DNA from 2 places in the Fictibacillus nanhaiensis genome. Region 1 is predicted to be linked to the other one. Evidence: riboswitches for the same ligand, from Rfam matches in the RefSeq annotation. Region 1 holds a riboswitch; the other holds the start of a gene.

What was found. A riboswitch is a leader RNA that binds a small molecule or an ion and turns the genes downstream of it on or off. The one in region 1 is predicted to bind glycine.
Region 2: linked by a shared signal. The riboswitch ahead of gcvT (glycine cleavage system aminomethyltransferase GcvT) and the one ahead of ACFS5O_RS04050 (amino acid permease) in region 1 are both predicted to bind glycine.

The regions. Positions count from the first base shown of each region.
Region 1 covers NZ_JBHUPF010000006.1:43,102-51,706, reverse strand. Annotated here, with positions in the region: gene ACFS5O_RS04055 (aminotransferase-like domain-containing protein) at 1-755, shown strand, start outside; gene ACFS5O_RS04050 (amino acid permease) at 846-2,189, opposite strand; glycine riboswitch at 2,321-2,399, opposite strand; gene ACFS5O_RS04045 (prolyl hydroxylase family protein) at 2,730-3,329, opposite strand; gene ACFS5O_RS04040 (DMT family transporter) at 4,070-4,993, shown strand; gene rlmH (23S rRNA (pseudouridine(1915)-N(3))-methyltransferase RlmH) at 5,221-5,700, opposite strand; gene ACFS5O_RS04030 (CxxH/CxxC protein) at 5,781-5,945, opposite strand; gene ACFS5O_RS04025 (S1C family serine protease) at 6,318-7,526, opposite strand; gene ACFS5O_RS04020 (MBL fold metallo-hydrolase) at 7,683-8,480, opposite strand; gene ACFS5O_RS04015 (two-component system regulatory protein YycI) at 8,497-8,605, opposite strand, start outside.
Region 2 covers NZ_JBHUPF010000006.1:1,462,336-1,470,940, reverse strand. Annotated here, with positions in the region: gene gcvPB (aminomethyl-transferring glycine dehydrogenase subunit GcvPB) at 1-31, opposite strand, end outside; gene gcvPA (aminomethyl-transferring glycine dehydrogenase subunit GcvPA) at 7-1,371, opposite strand; gene gcvT (glycine cleavage system aminomethyltransferase GcvT) at 1,393-2,493, opposite strand; glycine riboswitch at 2,670-2,755, opposite strand; gene ACFS5O_RS10990 (DEAD/DEAH box helicase) at 2,873-4,570, shown strand; gene ACFS5O_RS10985 (YqhG family protein) at 4,539-5,315, shown strand; gene ACFS5O_RS10980 (YqzE family protein) at 5,362-5,550, opposite strand; gene ACFS5O_RS10975 (shikimate kinase) at 5,596-6,114, opposite strand; gene ACFS5O_RS10970 (competence type IV pilus minor pilin ComGG) at 6,117-6,491, opposite strand; gene comGF (competence type IV pilus minor pilin ComGF) at 6,484-6,981, opposite strand; gene ACFS5O_RS10960 (type II secretion system protein) at 6,908-7,240, opposite strand; gene comGD (competence type IV pilus minor pilin ComGD) at 7,224-7,682, opposite strand; gene comGC (competence type IV pilus major pilin ComGC) at 7,679-7,981, opposite strand; gene comGB (competence type IV pilus assembly protein ComGB) at 7,993-8,605, opposite strand, start outside.

The DNA.
Region 1 (8,605 bases):
ACCTCGAATCTATGTTTAAAAATAACGAGATTAAGTTCTTCTATGTCATTCCTAGATTTCAGAATCCTCTTGGCCATTCCTATACGAATCGTGAGAAGAAAAGAATCGTAGAGCTGGCAGCTAAATATGATGTCTATATCGTAGAAGACGATTTTCTAGGCGGACTAGAACAGGATAAGAAAGCCGATCCGTTTTTCGCTTTTGATACATCAGGAAGAGTCATCTATATACAAAGCTTTTCAAAAGTCTTTCTTCCTGGGCTCCGAATTGCGAGTGTTGTCTTGCCCAACAACATGATTGAGAGCTTTTTGCGTTATAAGTTTAGCGCTGACTTTAACAGCCCCGTTCTCTCCCAAGGTGCCTTAGACATTTATTTAAAAAGCGGAATGTATTACAACCATCTGAAAAAGATTAAGAACACTTATTTTCATAAAATGAATGAACTCAAAAGGGCATGTGAACAGTTCCTTCCTAAAGGGACGCACTATACGAAGCCTGATACGGGTTTTTACCTTTCCATCTATTTGCCTCCTCACGTATCAGCCAAAAAGCTTACATCCCTTTTACGAATACAACACCTTTTACTTGATGATGGAGAAAGAATGTTTCTGCCTGAATTCAATCAAGACAACCTTATCCGCTTGTGCATTTCTCAAGTTGAAAAACATCAAATACAACCCGGAATAGAAAAAATAGCTCACACCATTCGTGAATTGAAAGACAGCAGGCATTTCCATCAAATATCGCTGATTTAATACTGCAATTTAAGATAGCCTTACATGCTAAAAGGACAGAAACACAGGAGTAAATGCGTTTCTGCCCTTTTATTTATTCATTCATAAACGTTACTTTGGCGATTTTTTATATGCATACAGGAAATATAGCAAAACAAACCAAATCGGTGTCAGCAATAACGCCGGACGAGTAGCTTCTGCCACAAGCAATACGATTAAAATGATCCCGAACAATGCGAGTACCACATAGTTAACGAATGGAGCAAAAGGTGCTTTGAACGTTGACTTTTTGTGCAGGTCTGAACGTGACTTACGGTATTTAATATGGCTAATTAAGATCACGCTCCACACCCAGATGAAACAGATGGCACTGATGGTTGTTACGATGCCAAAAGCCTGCTCTGGAATAAGCTTGCTGAGGAGTGCTCCCACTGAAACAACTACAGCCGAAACCCAAAGCGCGTTTCCAGGTACCGCATTTTTCGTTAGTTTCTTAAAAGATCGAGGTGCCTGCTCACTCTTGCTTAACGTAAATAAAATGCGACTCGTTGAAAATAATCCACTGTTGCAGGCAGATGCCGCTGATGTCAGCACAACAAAATTAATGATTCCAGCCGCAAGCGGAATTCCTATCAAGCTGAACGTTTTAACGAACGGACTTTCCGCTGCGTTTAGCTCTGTCCACGGATTGATGCATAGCAGCACGATCAATGCGCCAACGTAGAAAAATAGAATGCGAAGTGGTATTTTATTGATCGCAGACGGAATATTCTTTCTCGGATCAGATGTTTCTGCTGCCGCCACACCGACCAACTCCACTCCGACAAACGCAAACACAACCATCTGAAAAGAGAGTAAGAACCCAGTCATCCCATTAGGAAACAAACCTCCATGATCCCACAGATTGTTTATAGAGACCGTTCCCGCATCCGTCTGGTAGCCCATAACGAGTAGGACAACGCCAATCACAATCAACGCTAGAATCGTAATCACCTTGATCAAAGCGAACCAAAACTCCAATTCCCCGAAAAGCTTTACCGTTAACAGATTCAGCCCAAGTAAAAGAAGCAAACAGACAATCGCCGGGACCCACTGCGGTATGTCAAACCAATATTGAACATAAACACCGACCGCAATCACATCGGCCATCGCTGTCATGATCCAGCAGAACCAATACGTCCATCCTGTGATAAACGCAGCTCGCGGTCCTAGATAGTCTTCCGCAATATCGGTAAACGACTCATAGCCTTCCTTCGAAAGCAGCAGCTCTCCTAACGCTCTCATCATGAAAAACAGCGCGATCCCAACGATTAAATAAGCAAATATAACAGACGGCCCGGCAAGTTGAATCGCTTTTCCTGAACCTAAAAATAATCCCGTACCAATCGTTCCGCCAATGGCGATCAGCTGCACATGACGGTTAGCCAAATCCCTCTTCAACTCTTGCTGTGACACGTATGAATCCTCCTTCTAAGATGCAAATACAACGAAAAAAAGAGACTGGAAGAATCTCCAATCTCTTGTACATTAGAATATGAAAAAACATTCACTGCGCTATAAATGACAAGCACAACAATGTCAAAATTCAATACTCTTCTGTCCGTTTGCCTGAGATTGTGAACCCTTCGGCGCCGCTTAACATGCGGTCTCTCCAGAAGCTGCTCCTGCTGTAGTACGACCTACAGCAATCATAGCTTGCTATCTTTAATATATATTTCTAAATAATTCCTTATACTAGTACGAACTTAGGAGAATGTCAACCTATAACACAGTGTTCACTTTTTTTTATTAAACTTCATTAAAGCCAATGTGGCTAAAAAAATGATAAAAAATGTGCTAACCACTACTGTCCAGTTCATATCGTTCTCCTCTCACCCTTTATCTATCTCTCTACCCTGGAAAAGGAAAACAAAATCAATCAGGTAAATTGTGTCTTCTATCAAAATCAATAAAGCCAGAGACTTGATAATATCTCTGGCTTTTACTTGACGATCACTAGTGACGTGGCTTTTCTCTGAACCAGAGCGTAGCTATCCATTTCTCACCTTTTGTTAAGGGACGAGAACCATGAAGTGAAAGATAATGTGGGTGATCTGTATTTTTTATACAGTTTTCAAAAACGAGTAAACTCCCTTCTGTAGGAGCTACTTCAAAATTTAGCGATGGAAAAAACGTTTCTCCTCCTCCAGTAGTCACAGAGTTTAAATAGAGAAGGGCTGTTACGATTCGTTGTCCTCCATTCGATAAATATGTTCTCCCTAACTGAGTGGAGGGACTAAACGTATCATAATGAGCATCAAATTTTCCGCCGACCTGATACCTAACCACTTGTAACTGTTCTGCATGAGTAAGCGGCTTGTTTACGATAGAGGCAACGCGCTGTGCAATCTGATGAACCGTTTCATTTAACAGATGAGGAAGCCATGCTTGATCTGATTTTCGTATGTCCGCTGTTCCAACGACCGTTGACGGCTTTAAATGTTCTTTGGCTAAAGCTATTAATTGGTGACATTCACTAGTGCTCAATATATTTTCGTATTTCGCAACAAAAGGTATTTCACTGTAAACAATAGAAGGCTCTTTCAACTTAATCACCTACATATCCTAAATTTACAGCTATCCTATGCCCTACCCATAGTGACCGTGAACCTAAATTCTTTTTGTCGTTGACAGGAAACTCCGTTAGAATAAACTCGGTGTTGGGTTTATGGGGTAGTTCTTCTACATGTAATAATTTACGACTTTTTTAAACACTCACTAATGGAGTTTTATAATAAGACTAATACTGTACATTGTTTCATTTAATTAACTGATCTTCGGTGGTGTTAAATAAAATGGTAACTACTCCATGAAATAATAAACATAAAATAGTACACCCTGTGCAGGTTTTTACAATTTTGTTCAATTATTTTTATAAACAACATTATAAAATTAAAAAATGCCTGCCCCTTTTAGTAGTTGGGACAGGCCTCTGTGTTTGCATTTACTCATTTTATAGTTTCGGATACACGACGGTCCCATCCTCTTCAATGATTGGCATGGCTCCCCACTGTCCCAATTCATGAGGGACTATCCTAGGATCTCCCTTGGAATGAGGTATGAGATGACGCACATCCCATCCATTTGCCTGTAGCCAGTTGCTGATAAGCAGACGGTGGCATCTTGCCGGGTGATGTTCTGAACACATATAAACCAAATTAATGAAGCACGAGAACCGTCCCTGTGCTTCCGCTTCTCAAGAACTTTCTTGATCCTAGATAATCTTCTCATTCTCATGTTTTTTCAGGACAAGCATAAGATGGTAGAAGAATTAATTGAGAAAGGAATACCTATCTATGATCTCATTTCGAAAAATGCTAGGAGCCTCATTATATGCCACCATGTCCATCAGTTTTTGGGGAATATCTTTTGTCTCGACTAAAGCAGTGCTGGACAAGCTTGATCCCTTTACTCTTCTGGTCATCCGTTTTGGTATAGGTGCATTGTTTTTATTGATACTTATCCTTGTGAAAAAGAAACATTCCATGAAACTACCGATCCAGTATATCCCGCACTTAATTGTATTAGGGATTCTTGGTGTTTTTCTTCATCAGGTCATTCAAGCGAGCGCACTTCTATCTATTGATGCATCCTCTGCAGGCTGGCTCATTACGTTCTCTCCGGTTTTCACCGTCGTTCTTTCCATGGTCTTTCTGCATGAAAAGTTGACAGTTCCAAAGGCTGTTGGAATTATTTTGGCCATTAGTGGTGTGTTGTTGGTCACAACAGCAGGTGGAGACAGGTCCTTAGGATTCTCAATCAACATCGGGTATCTATTGATGGTTCTCAGTACTCTAAATTGGGCCATTTATTCAGTTTTACTAAAAAGCCTAAAGGTGCCATTGCCTGCATTGGTCCTCACCTTTTACATGAGTGCTTTGGGACTTTTGCTTACTCTCCCATTCATCTATCAGAATAAAAGCTGGGAAAAGCTTGCTCTTCTAGATGGAGTAGAATGGGCTCATCTTATTTTCCTTGGAGTCTTTGTATCCGGTATTGCCTACTGGTACTGGGCAAAAGCATTGGAGGTGTTGGAGGCCACTCAAGTATCGGTTTTCTTATACCTCGAACCAATCTCTACACTAATAGCAGCCGTGCTACTTCTACACGAAAAGGTTATTTTTACCAGTTTATTAGGGGGAGCAATCATCATTCTTGGGGTTATTTTCGTAAATGGTCATCTAGTTGGACTGGTGAATCGATGGAGTGCGAGGAGGTAGAGTTACTTCTTTTGATCTCTTTTTTAAAACAAACGGATAGCTTTGAATTACAAAATGTATGAAGCACCTTTATAAAAATTCTTCCTAATGTTGAAACTGTAAAGCAAAAAGATTTACTTCATACCAGTATAAATAAAATTTCCAATAATTTATGAAAATTCTCCTATTGAAAGAAGCGTCAAAGACATTGATTTGTACTGTGACGCTTCAAAAATTAAACTATGTGCTTACTTGTGATACGGTTCCCCACGATTAATCCGAAAAGCCCGATAAATCTGCTCAACAAGCACCAACTTCATCAACTGATGCGGATACGTAATCTTCCCAAAAGAAATCTTCTCATTCGCACGTTTCATGACAGCATCACTCAAGCCTAAAGAGCCTCCAATAACGAAGGCAACCTTGCTTTTCCCATAAGTCGCAAGCTGATCTAAATTCTTAGCCAAATCCTCAGATGACACAGCCTTTCCTTCAATTGCCATTGCAATCACATGAACATCTTGGCCGATCTTTGCCAAAATTCTTTCACCTTCAGCGTTTTTAACCATGATCATCTCTTGATCACTTAGTGTTTCCGGTGCTTTTTCATCAGGAACCTCGATAATGTCTACTTTTGCATAAGGTCCTAATCGTTTTAAATATTCATCGATACCTAGTTTTAAGTACTTTTCTTTTAATTTCCCTACGGAAACGATTGAAATATTCACTTGTTGAAAACTTCCTTTCAAATAAGTTATCCCCAGAACTTATCCACATATGCACAATTAGTGCTATATCTTGTAGGCGTTCATATGTTCGACACTTTATATACACCTTTGTTATCGCAGTATTCACAACCTGTTGATAACTCGTCATTCTCTGTTAGTAACTCTACTACAGGTGGCGTTTCAAACTCATCCACAATGATGTCAATCGCAAGCTCAGCATGGTCTTTGCAGCAAATAATAACCAAATCTTTTCACTCCTAACTTATCCACAATCCTTCTTCTTACACTAACGAATTTACAGCTGTGTGTAAACAATCCGCTACAATAAAGTTGTCCACATGTGGAATCAAACTCTTAATTTTTTTCTTTATAGGGTGGGTGGCTTTCAATTTCCTTTTCCTTTACTTCACCGACAAGTTGATTGTAGTGCAAGGTGCGAGACTCTAGGCTAGGACAAGCGGGCAGGTGAGACCCTTAAGGGCGCGAAGCGGCAAGGGGCTCACCGCCTGCCCCGCGGAAAGCGAGCAACCTGAAACGGAAAGCAACTCACTCTCAAAGTCGCCTAAGCACCAACAAACAAAAAAACAGGAGACCCTTAAGCCCCCTGTTTCCCGCTTTTATTGAGATTGCTTACCACCGCTCAATTCAACTTTCACGGTCTTCTTCTTTCCATCACGATAGAACGTCACATCCACCTCATCACCAATCTTCGCTTTTGTATAAAGGAATTTACGAAGTGCGATTGGGTCTTTGATCTTCTCTCCACCCATTTCGACAATAACGTCCATTTCCTTAATACCCGCGCGTGCTGCTGGTGAAGCTGATGTGATCTCCATCACAACGACACCTTCTTGTACGCTGTTTGGAATCTTCAGCGTTTGTTCACGCTGATACGTGTTCACTTGAGAAAGCGGAATGATGTTAACACCTAAGAACGGTCTGCGTGTTTCACCATACTTCTCAAGGTCTTCGATGATCGGTTTTGCCACATCAGAAGGGATAGCAAATCCGATTCCTTCTACTTCGTTCTGTGCGATTTTAGAAGAGTTGATCCCGATCACCTGACCGGAAATATTGATTAAAGCCCCGCCGCTGTTCCCCGGGTTGATCGCAGCATCCGTTTGAATAACTTCAGCTTGCCAATCTGGGTTTCCGTCTTGATCCAGATCAACTGGAATCGAACGGTCTGCACTTGAAACAACACCTTGTGTAACAGATCCAGGGAAGTTACCGAGCGGATTACCGATGGCGATAGCAGGTTCACCACGTTTTAAGTCACCCGATACTCCAAACTCCGCTACACTGTCGACTTTGCTGCCATCGATTTCAACAACAGCTAAGTCCATTAAAGGATCAGTTCCGCGTAATGTGCCTTTAAGCTTCGTTCCGTTGCTAAGCGTGATCTCAATTTGGTTCGCGTCTGCAACAACGTGGTCATTTGTTACCACATACGCCTTGTTGCCTTCTTTTTTATAAATAACACCTGATCCCGTGCCCGCTGGCTGCTGGCTCCAAAAATCGGTCTGCTGAATGTTGATAACTTCGACTACCGCGCCAGATGCTTTATCAACGGCATCCGTTACATTCGTAGTCAAATCCACATCCACTTTTCGCTGCTCCACATTTTCGTCAGTGCCTAGACCGTTTTGTTCCTCATTCGGAGGATACAGATTGTCTGGTAAGAGACCAGCTCCTCCTAGTGCAGGTACTGTAAACAAGACAAGCAAACCGCCTAGAATGGCTCCTAGCAAAGCTGGTAGAAACTTTCCTCCACGGTTTCCTTTTTGTCGAGATGGTTGTTGATAATCATCATCGTAATAACCCATACGTTCCTCACCGTTCCTTTCAACAATTAAATGGATGAAGTCATAACCTAGTATAAGCAATTAGTCCTGAAATTATGGACATTTTGGGTTATTTTTCATAATTTCCCACACTTATTGTTATTTCCGGAAACGGCTTACTTTAAACAAGTAAGTATTTTATACTAAAGCGAGCTTTGTTGGCTGACTCGCATCTGTATCGTGCAGAATCACTTGTTCACCCGCTGAAATATCATACGTTTTTAACGTCTGTTCAACTGCTAAACGAGCAATATCCTTCATGTTGTTATCTTTACTTAAGTGAGCAAGATAGATGTGTTTCGTCCCGTCACCGATTACATCAGCGAGAGCATGTCCACAATCTTCGTTTGAAATGTGACCATGGTCTCCTAGAATACGACGCTTAATGTTCCACGGATAACGTCCCATCATAAGCATGTTGATGTCATGGTTCGATTCGATCACAAGCGAGTGGCTGTCACGGATGATGCCTTTCATACGATCGCTTACATAGCCTGTATCCGTCATGAGCGCAAGCTTTCGGCCGTTATGGTGGAACACGTAAAACATCGGTTCCGCCGCATCATGAGACACGCCAAAAGATTCAACTTCTAGATCTTTGAACGTTTTCACACTTTCCATCTCAAACTCAAACTTTTGCTCGGTCGCCACTTCGCCAATCAAGCCGTTCATGGCATTCCACGTGTTTTTGTTCGCATAGATCGGCAGCTTGAACTTCCGAGCCAGCACTCCGAGTCCTTTTATATGATCGCTATGTTCATGCGTGACGAGGATGCCGTCAATGTCGGCCACCTCACCACATGCTGCTTTTTCAAATAATATTTGAATCTGTTTAGCACTTAAGCCTGCATCCACGAGCAAGCGTGTTTGTTCGGTTTCAACGTAAACGGCGTTTCCCGAACTGCCGCTTGCAAGAACGCTAAATTTTAAACTCATAACCGCATGTTCCTCTCTACTCTGCCTTTTCCGTCAAAACTTGAATGGAACTGTCAGTCGCATTAACTAAATACTGTCCGTCCTTGGTTTCTATGAACCATGTAGGGGTATAAACCTGAACTTCC
Region 2 (8,605 bases), 1.4 Mb from region 1:
CAAAAATTAATGACTGATGTTCTGTACGCATGCTAATCCCTCCAATACATTTGCAAGCTGATCGATTTCTTCTTTTGTTCTCATTTCCGTAACCGCTAAAAGCATATGGTTCTTAAGTTCTGAATACGAAAGACCTAAATCATAACCGCCGATGATGCCAGATTCTAATAGTTTTCTGTTCACTTCTTTAGCTGTACACTTTAACTCGATAACAAACTCGTTAAAGAAAGGTCCAGTGAATGCTATCTTGAATCCTTTCTCTTCAAGAACTTTTTTCGCATAATGCGCTTTTTGTATGTTTTGGTGTGCTACTTCTTTCACACCTTGTTTTCCGAGTGCTGTCATGGCAATGGAAGCTGCAAGTGCGTTAAGGGCTTGGTTCGAACAGATGTTACTCGTCGCTTTATCACGTCTGATATGCTGCTCTCTTGCTTGGAGGGTAAGAACGAATCCGCGTTTTCCGTCTTCATCAACGGTTTGACCTACTAAACGGCCCGGAACTTTACGCATCAATTTTGTTGTTACGGCAAAATATCCACAGTGTGGTCCGCCAAATCCTTGTGCGATCCCGAACGGCTGTGCATCACCGACTACAATATCGGCACCAAACTTGCCAGGAGGCGTCAGTGCGCCAAGTGCTAAAGGATTCGAAGAAACAACGAACATTCCTTTAACGTTATGCACGATCTCTTCTATTTCTTTTAAAGGTTCGATCTGACCGAAGAAGTTAGGATATTGAACGATCACACAAGCTGTCTCTTCATCCACTTCAGCACGCAATGAATCCACGGATGTCATACCGTTATCCGTGTCTACTTCAACTACTTCAAGATGCTGTCCTTTAGCATAAGTGTGTAGAACAGCACGAGATTCTGGGTGTACGGACTTTGATACAACGATTTTCTTTCTTCGCGTTTGAGCTGCTGATAATAATCCAGCTTCAGCAAGTGCTGTTCCACCATCGTACATAGAAGAGTTCGCAACATCCATACCGGTAAGCTCACAGATCATCGTTTGGAACTCAAAGATCGCTTGAAGTTCACCTTGAGAGATCTCAGGCTGATATGGCGTATAAGCGGTGTAGAACTCTGAACGAAGTAGCATATGATTGACGATCGATGGTGTGTAGTGATCGTAAACACCCGCTCCTAAGAAGGACGCATGATCTTTTGTATTTTTGTTTAATGCTGCTAAGCGGCCCATCTCTTTAACTAGTTGAGGTTCTGACAAAGCTTCCTCGATCTGTAAGCGTCCTTTAAACCGAACTTCTTCAGGAATATCCTGAAAAAGATCTTCTGTCGTTTCGATTCCAATCGTTTCAAGCATTTCCTTTTTGTCTTGATCAGTCATCGGCAAATAGCGGAACGTCATGGTTTCTCCCCCTTAAATGTCTTATTTTCCTCGTTTATAAAATGGTGAAGCAACTACTTTTGCTTTTAATCGTTTTTGACGAATCTGTACTTCTACCTCTGTTCCAAGCTCCGTGAAATCCTTTTCGAGTAGAGCAAGACCTAGGTTCTTCTTCAAAGTTGGTGATTGTGTTCCCGTAGTAACTTCTCCGATCTTCACTTCACCTTTAAACACCTCGTAATGGGACCGTGGAATTCCTTTATCGATCATCTCGATACCAACTAGTTTACGTGGTGCGCCATTCTTCTTTTGATCAGCTAATATTTCTTTCCCAATAAAATCTGCTTCTTTATCTGTTTTTACAGCGAATCCAATCCCCGCTTCTATCGGCGTAATTTCTTTTGTAAGTTCTTGACCATATAGAGCAAGCTTCGCTTCAAAGCGTAACGTGTCACGCGCTCCAAGTCCTGCAGGAAGCAATCCATCTTCTTGGCCTGCTTCTAGAACAGATCTCCACAGTTTTTCAGCATGTTCCGTCTTTAAGTAAATCTCAAAACCATCTTCTCCTGTGTAGCCTGTTCGGGACACAAGAGCGGATATGCCAGCTAGAGAAACATCTTCTTTAAAACGGAAGAATCCGATCTCAGAAAGATTGGTATCTGTAAGCTTTTGTAAGATCGATTCTGCTTTTGGTCCTTGAATCGCAAGCTGTGCATATTCAGGAGACACATTCACAAGTTCTACACCTTCAGGCTTCTTGCTCATCAGCCATTCGAAATCTTTTTCAATATTTGAGGCATTCACAACAAGTAAGTAATCGTTTTCATCTCTTTTATAGATTAAAAGATCATCTACTGTACCACCGTTTTCATAGCACATAGCCGTATATTGCGCTTGGCCGTTCTGAAGTTTCGAAACATCATTAGTCATTGTATATTGTAGAAACGATAGGGCATTTGGTCCTCGAACATCAAATTCTCCCATGTGAGAGACATCGAATAGACCGGCTTTCGTTCTAACCGCTTCGTGTTCCTCTTTAATACTTGAGAACTGAACAGGCAACTCCCAACCACCAAAATCAATTACTTTTCCACCATGTTCTTTGTATGTCTCAAATAACGGTGTTCGTAACAATGTAGCCATGTGAATTCCTCCTTTTTCATACTTAAAAATTTTCGGACTTTTTTGGACAAAAAAAAGACAGAAAGACCCCTTAAAAATGGGATCCTCTGTCCTGCAACCTGTAAGTTTCTCAAGTGAATAGACTTGAGTTTCTTCGTTGGTGGCTTTCATCTATTAAAAAGCACTCTCCAGAGATGCGTCTAGCAAGAGTCTTTTTGCCTGAGAGTTTCACAATTGTTTGCTCCTTCGGCGCCGCTAACGCAGTCTCTCCTCTTACTTTCATTCGCGAGTATGTTATTGTCCAAGGTCGCACATACTATTACTATGTTTACTACATTATTATCCTATCATTTTTACAAAAGGAATGGCAACGAACTTTTTTAAAGAAAGGAAATCCGTTATGAAAATCGACGTTCAGTTTCAGCGAGAATGGCATGATGACTTTTTAAAGCGTGTGGAAGAAGATGGACCTTGGGCCAATTGGGAATTATATAACTTAGCTCTTGAAGCCGAACACCACTTAGCAATTCCTGATTTTCTCGGTCTTCAAGCTCCAGATCACCTTCCACAGATGACTTTTTTGCCTCATCAGCTGGACGTTGCGACTACCGTTATTGAACAGATGAACGGAAAAGCAATCTTGGCAGATGAAGTAGGGCTTGGAAAAACGATCGAAGCTGGATTGATCCTAAAAGAGTACATGATACGCCGACTCGCTAAGAAGATATTGATCCTTGTTCCTGCTTCACTCGTTATTCAATGGACGAACGAGTTGAATCAAAAGTTCTTTATTCCAGCAATCGCTCAGAAAAAAGCCTATGTTTGGGAACAATGCGATGTAGTCGTATCCTCTATTGATACAGCAAAACGAGCACCTCATCGCGACATCGTTCTTAATCAAGACTATGATCTTGTGATTATCGATGAAGCGCACAAACTAAAGAATAAGAAAACAAAAAACTATGAATTTGTACAGTTATTAAAAAAGAAGTTCTGCTTACTTTTAACTGCTACTCCGGTTCAAAACAGAGTTGAGGAGATTTTTAATCTTGTATCTCTATTAAAGCCCGGCCATCTAGGTAACCGAGAGAACTTTGACAAAGATTATAAAGAAGATAAGTATTCCCTTAAAAATGAAGAAAAGCTTAAGCAGCTCGTAAATAAGGTGATGGTTCGTAATCGACGAGAAGAGACTGGTCTAAAATGGCCGAAACGCCTTGTTCAGACCATTCCTATCACATTATCAAAAACAGAACGTGACCTATATGATGAAATCTCTCAACTAAAAAAAGACTCTTATTTTGACCGAAGCAAATTTTCAATCGTCACCCTGCAGCGAGAAGCTTGCAGTTCGCGTGAAGCCGTTTTTCTAACATTAAAGAATATGCTTCAAAAAGATGTATCAAACTCTTTAATGGAACAACGAGTCTTAGAATTGATGAAAAAAATTGAACTCGTCGATCAAAATTCTAAAGCATTAAAAGCGTTAGAGCTGATTCAATCCATTGATTCCAAGGTCATCATTTTCACAGAATACCGCGCGACTCAACTGTATCTGCAATGGTTTTTACAACAACATGGCATCTCTTCTGTACCGTTCAGAGGGGGATTCAAGCGAAGCAAGAAGGACTGGATGACTCACCTCTTTCGAACACGAGCACAAGTGTTGATCGCAACAGAAGCTGGTGGTGAAGGAATAAACCTGCAGTTCTGTCAGCATATCATCAATTATGATCTCCCATGGAACCCGATGAGGATCGAGCAGCGGATCGGACGTATCCACCGCATCGGTCAGCAAGGTGACGTTCATATCTATAACTTCGCCACTCAGAATACGATTGAAGAGCACATCTTAAACTTGCTGTATAACAAGATCAACCTATTTGAGAGTGTCATTGGGGAACTCGATGAAATCTTAACGAAATTTGAAATCAAGAACATTGAACGCCACATCGCGGACATCATGAATACCTCTGAGAGTGAGGGTGAGATCCGGGTAAAGATGGATAATCTAGCTTCCTTGATCAATCTTGATGGCGGTATCAAGCAGAAAGGGTGGGAAGAGCATGCAGCAGCACGAGATTCATCGCTTTCTTGAGCGCTATTTTGATGCAAACGAATGTAGAATTCAAGAGAAAAACTTTAGTTATATGAAAGTTCAACTGACTACTGAACTCGATAAAGTTTTAATGAATCGTCCGTTCTACTGGCACTATCTCGAAAAAACGGGAGGAACCCCGAATCCGATGACGTTGACTTTAGTAACGGGGCAACAACAAGCTCCTGATGGAAAAGGTGAATTTATCCACTTTGGTTCACCACGGCTTCATCAGATCTTCGGGTCGACCAAGATGCTTGCCTCTTTCATTCGACTGTATGAATCAGTTCCACAGCAAGGAGCCCAAGTACCGCTGCAGCCTTGGCTTTGTTTAAATGTTAAAGTCACGTATCAGTGTGATCAAAAGAAAGATCAAGTCCTTTCATATGGGATACAACTGATCAACGGGACGATTGAAGATCAATTTCATCAACGTCTTCAAAAGATGCTGTTAACGAAGAGAATACCTGATTTTTGTTACACCCTCTCTCCTTTTATTAAGCCTCAGAGTGCGATAAAAAGATTGGAAAATAAAATACAGGAAGTCATCGATAGAGACGATCACACGTGGGCCGAGGATGCTAAAAAAAGATGGAATGAAGATCTTGAGTTATTAGAGAGTTTTTATGAAGATTCCCTTACGAAACCTGAAGCTTATCACATTGAAAAAGAAGCACTTCGTACTCAATATGAACCACAGATTATTGTAGAGATCATAAATGGAGGGCTCTTCTATCTGGCATAAAAAATAAGAGCTGGGAACTGTATCCCGGCCCTTCCTTTTTCCAGCCTTATTTCTTTCTCTTTCTTCGGAACATTAGACCGAGTCCCATCGGAACAACTCCAAATAGATAAGTAAGTAAAGGCTCTCGCTCATTCTTTTTTGTGATACGCCTTTCCTTTCTTACTGATTTTGGCTCATCCAAATATTTAACGACTCTCTGTGTGAGAAACTTAATAACATCTGATCCTGCGGCCATTGGCAAAACTCCTTTTAAAAGCAATCACTTTTTAGTTTTGGCCAATTATCCTTTGTTTAAACGGCTTAACTCATCTAAAATTTGGACGCATACTTCTTCAGTCGTTAATTGATCTGTGACGATCTCAATGTCACTTTTTTCATAATATGAACTTCTCTCGTTAAAGAGTTTCTGAACTTCTTCTTTTGAGGATGTTAACAGGATCGGCCTCTTGTTTCTCTCTTCTTCTTTCATCAGCCTCTTCCATAAAACCCGAAAGCTCGTCTTTAAATAGATGACAATGCCATTGTTCTTCATATACGTTAAGTTTTCTTCTCTTACGACCGCACCGCCCCCCGTCATCACAACAGCATGTTGTACGGGCAGCTGTCGAATGGCAAGAGACTCGTAATTACGAAACGCCTCTTCTCCTTCATTTTTAAATATTTCTTTTATGGTTTGTCCTCGTTCTTTTTCAACTGTTGAATCAACATCATATGGAGGAACCTCTAAACGTTTTGAGAGCTCTCTTCCTACAGATGTTTTACCACAACCCATGAAACCGACTAAATATATGGTGTTCAATTTTAACCCTCCACCCATTTTGTAACGCTTTTCTGGGTTACATTATAATACACTTTTACCTTTTTTGTAGACTGTCGAGTAGTAACAACTTCAATCGTAAACATCACTTCGTCACCAGATATTTTCGTAAATACGACCTTTAGTATTCCTTCTCTAACGTTTACTCTTCGTTCTGCCGGATAAACGGAGAGATCTTCTACCCAAACAAGAGCTCGATCTACACCTTGCTGAATCAATCGAACTTGCCTAAGTTGTTCTTCTTGCATAAAAACAAACTGTCGTTCAGATGCTACTTTTTCTGTTAGAAAACTAAAGAAGATCAAAGTGATAAAGCAAAGCGATAGGATGAGGGGATAGACCATTCCTCTCTCATTCATGATGAATCCTCCTATAACTACGACGAGCTTTTTTACCATCCTGATCCGTCAGCGTGACATAAACATAATTATTCTCAATTTCTTCTATTTTCATATCTTGAATATTTTGAACCCATACTTCATGACCTAATCCATTAACTTGTTTTCGTATCAGAGAATGATAACGTGTGAAACTGACCAATTCACCGGTAGATAATGTAATGAATAAAGCGTTGTTTCTTACCTCAACAGTCGCTGCTTCTCTTATTTCTTTTCCAATCATAGAAAAAAACAATGCTGTTTCTTCCGACTGAACGGATTGTGGTTGTTTTTGTAGATGCGTAAACAATAGTGTGATCACGAACGACGTTACAATCAATACACCAAGAGCAATCATTGATTCAACGAGCGTGTACCCATTATTTTTGAAGGTGACTCTAGAACGAACTCGCACATGTTGTATACTCTTTTTGGTTAGAACCCCTGAACGATATACAAGTTTCGTATTCATCCGTCCCACCTTTTCTTGTCAATAGCTGATACTTTATACCGTCATCTATCCACTCCCGCTCATCTGGCATTAGCTTTGACATATTTCTCATTCGAGCTGCATGGTCTGCTTCTGTCATCGCATATAGAAGTTGTTCTGAAGTTCTTTGTTCTTGATAGGAGATATAGATAAAAGGTAAACAGACTGAAAGTATAATTGAGATCAACAAAACACCGAACATTGCCTCTAACAGTAAGTAGCCATTATTGTTTTGTAACATAAAATTTACCTTTACCAAGTTGAAACACCATCTTATACGAAGCAGTAGAAGAGTGAATATAAAGAGTCCCTGCACGGCTAATATTACCATTCTGATTAAATTGAACAGATAATAACATCGAATAGCTCTCAAACCAGATATGCTTTGGGAAACTCTTTTTTACAGGTTCTTTATTGCCGTTCCCTCGCACTTCGTATAAATGTCCTTCATTATCAATCGATAAGTTATAGATCCGGTTCTCATTCACTGCTTTATGCTGCATGTGAACGATGTCTTTTTGAAATGTCCGAATAAAATATTCAGTCTCTCGATTCTTTCTAAAACGATCATACGAAGGGTACGCAACAGCACTGATCGTGGCAATGATCAAAAGTACAATCAACATCTCGATCAAACTAAACCCTGATTGCTGTTTCTTTATATCCTCTAACTCTTCATTCACTCGTCATCGCTCACAGAAACGACTCCTTTACTATCGATCAGCAAAGGCTTTTTGTCAGGACATGTTACCGTATCAATATATCCGCCATCTTTCAGTTCTTCTATCGTAGGAAGCGTGTTTTTTTCTGCCTCATATGCTCCCACTTGTCCCTGCACAAGATCAATAGTCGCTTCACAGCCTAACGATTTTACAAGACTATTGTTCTTCGTCATACTCGGCAGGGCGATAAGCATCAACACTGAGATGATCAAAAGAACGATCATCATTTCAATCAATGTGAATCCTTTTTCATTTTTCATATCCTTCCTCCTTATAGAGCCTCCATAAGTTTAAACATAGGCAATAACATAGAGGCAAACATTAATAATACAAACAGTCCTATTCCTGCAAAAAGGATGGGTTGAATTTTTTGCAGAGATGAATAGATTTTTTCTTCTAATTCCTTAAAGATCCACTCACCATAAGAAATTAACTCTCTGCCGAGTTCTCCATGCGCTAAACCAAAGCGAACAATCTCAGCTAATTCAGTGGTGAAATATGATCTTGCTAATAAAAGGTCAGTTAGTTCGTCTCCATTTAAAAGACCTTTCTGAAGCCTCTGACTTTCCTCCTTATAAAAACCTTTGTTTAAATGTTTTTCCATAACAAGGAGTGCATCCGATAAAGATAAACCGCTTTGCAGCATCGAGCCGAAATTTACACTAAAGAAGTGCGTGTTCATCAACACAAGAAATTGTTTTAAGATGGGGATTCTCATGAGTAGGTCCATCTGAGTAGAAGGCTTAGCTTTCTTTTTCATAATGATTACAACAATCCATAATGTGATGCCCAAAGTGAGAAAGCACCCCCCAATAAGTGGCATGATTCCTAAACATGTAAGCATCCATGTTGTAAACAAAGGGGTTTTGACATCCAATGATGAA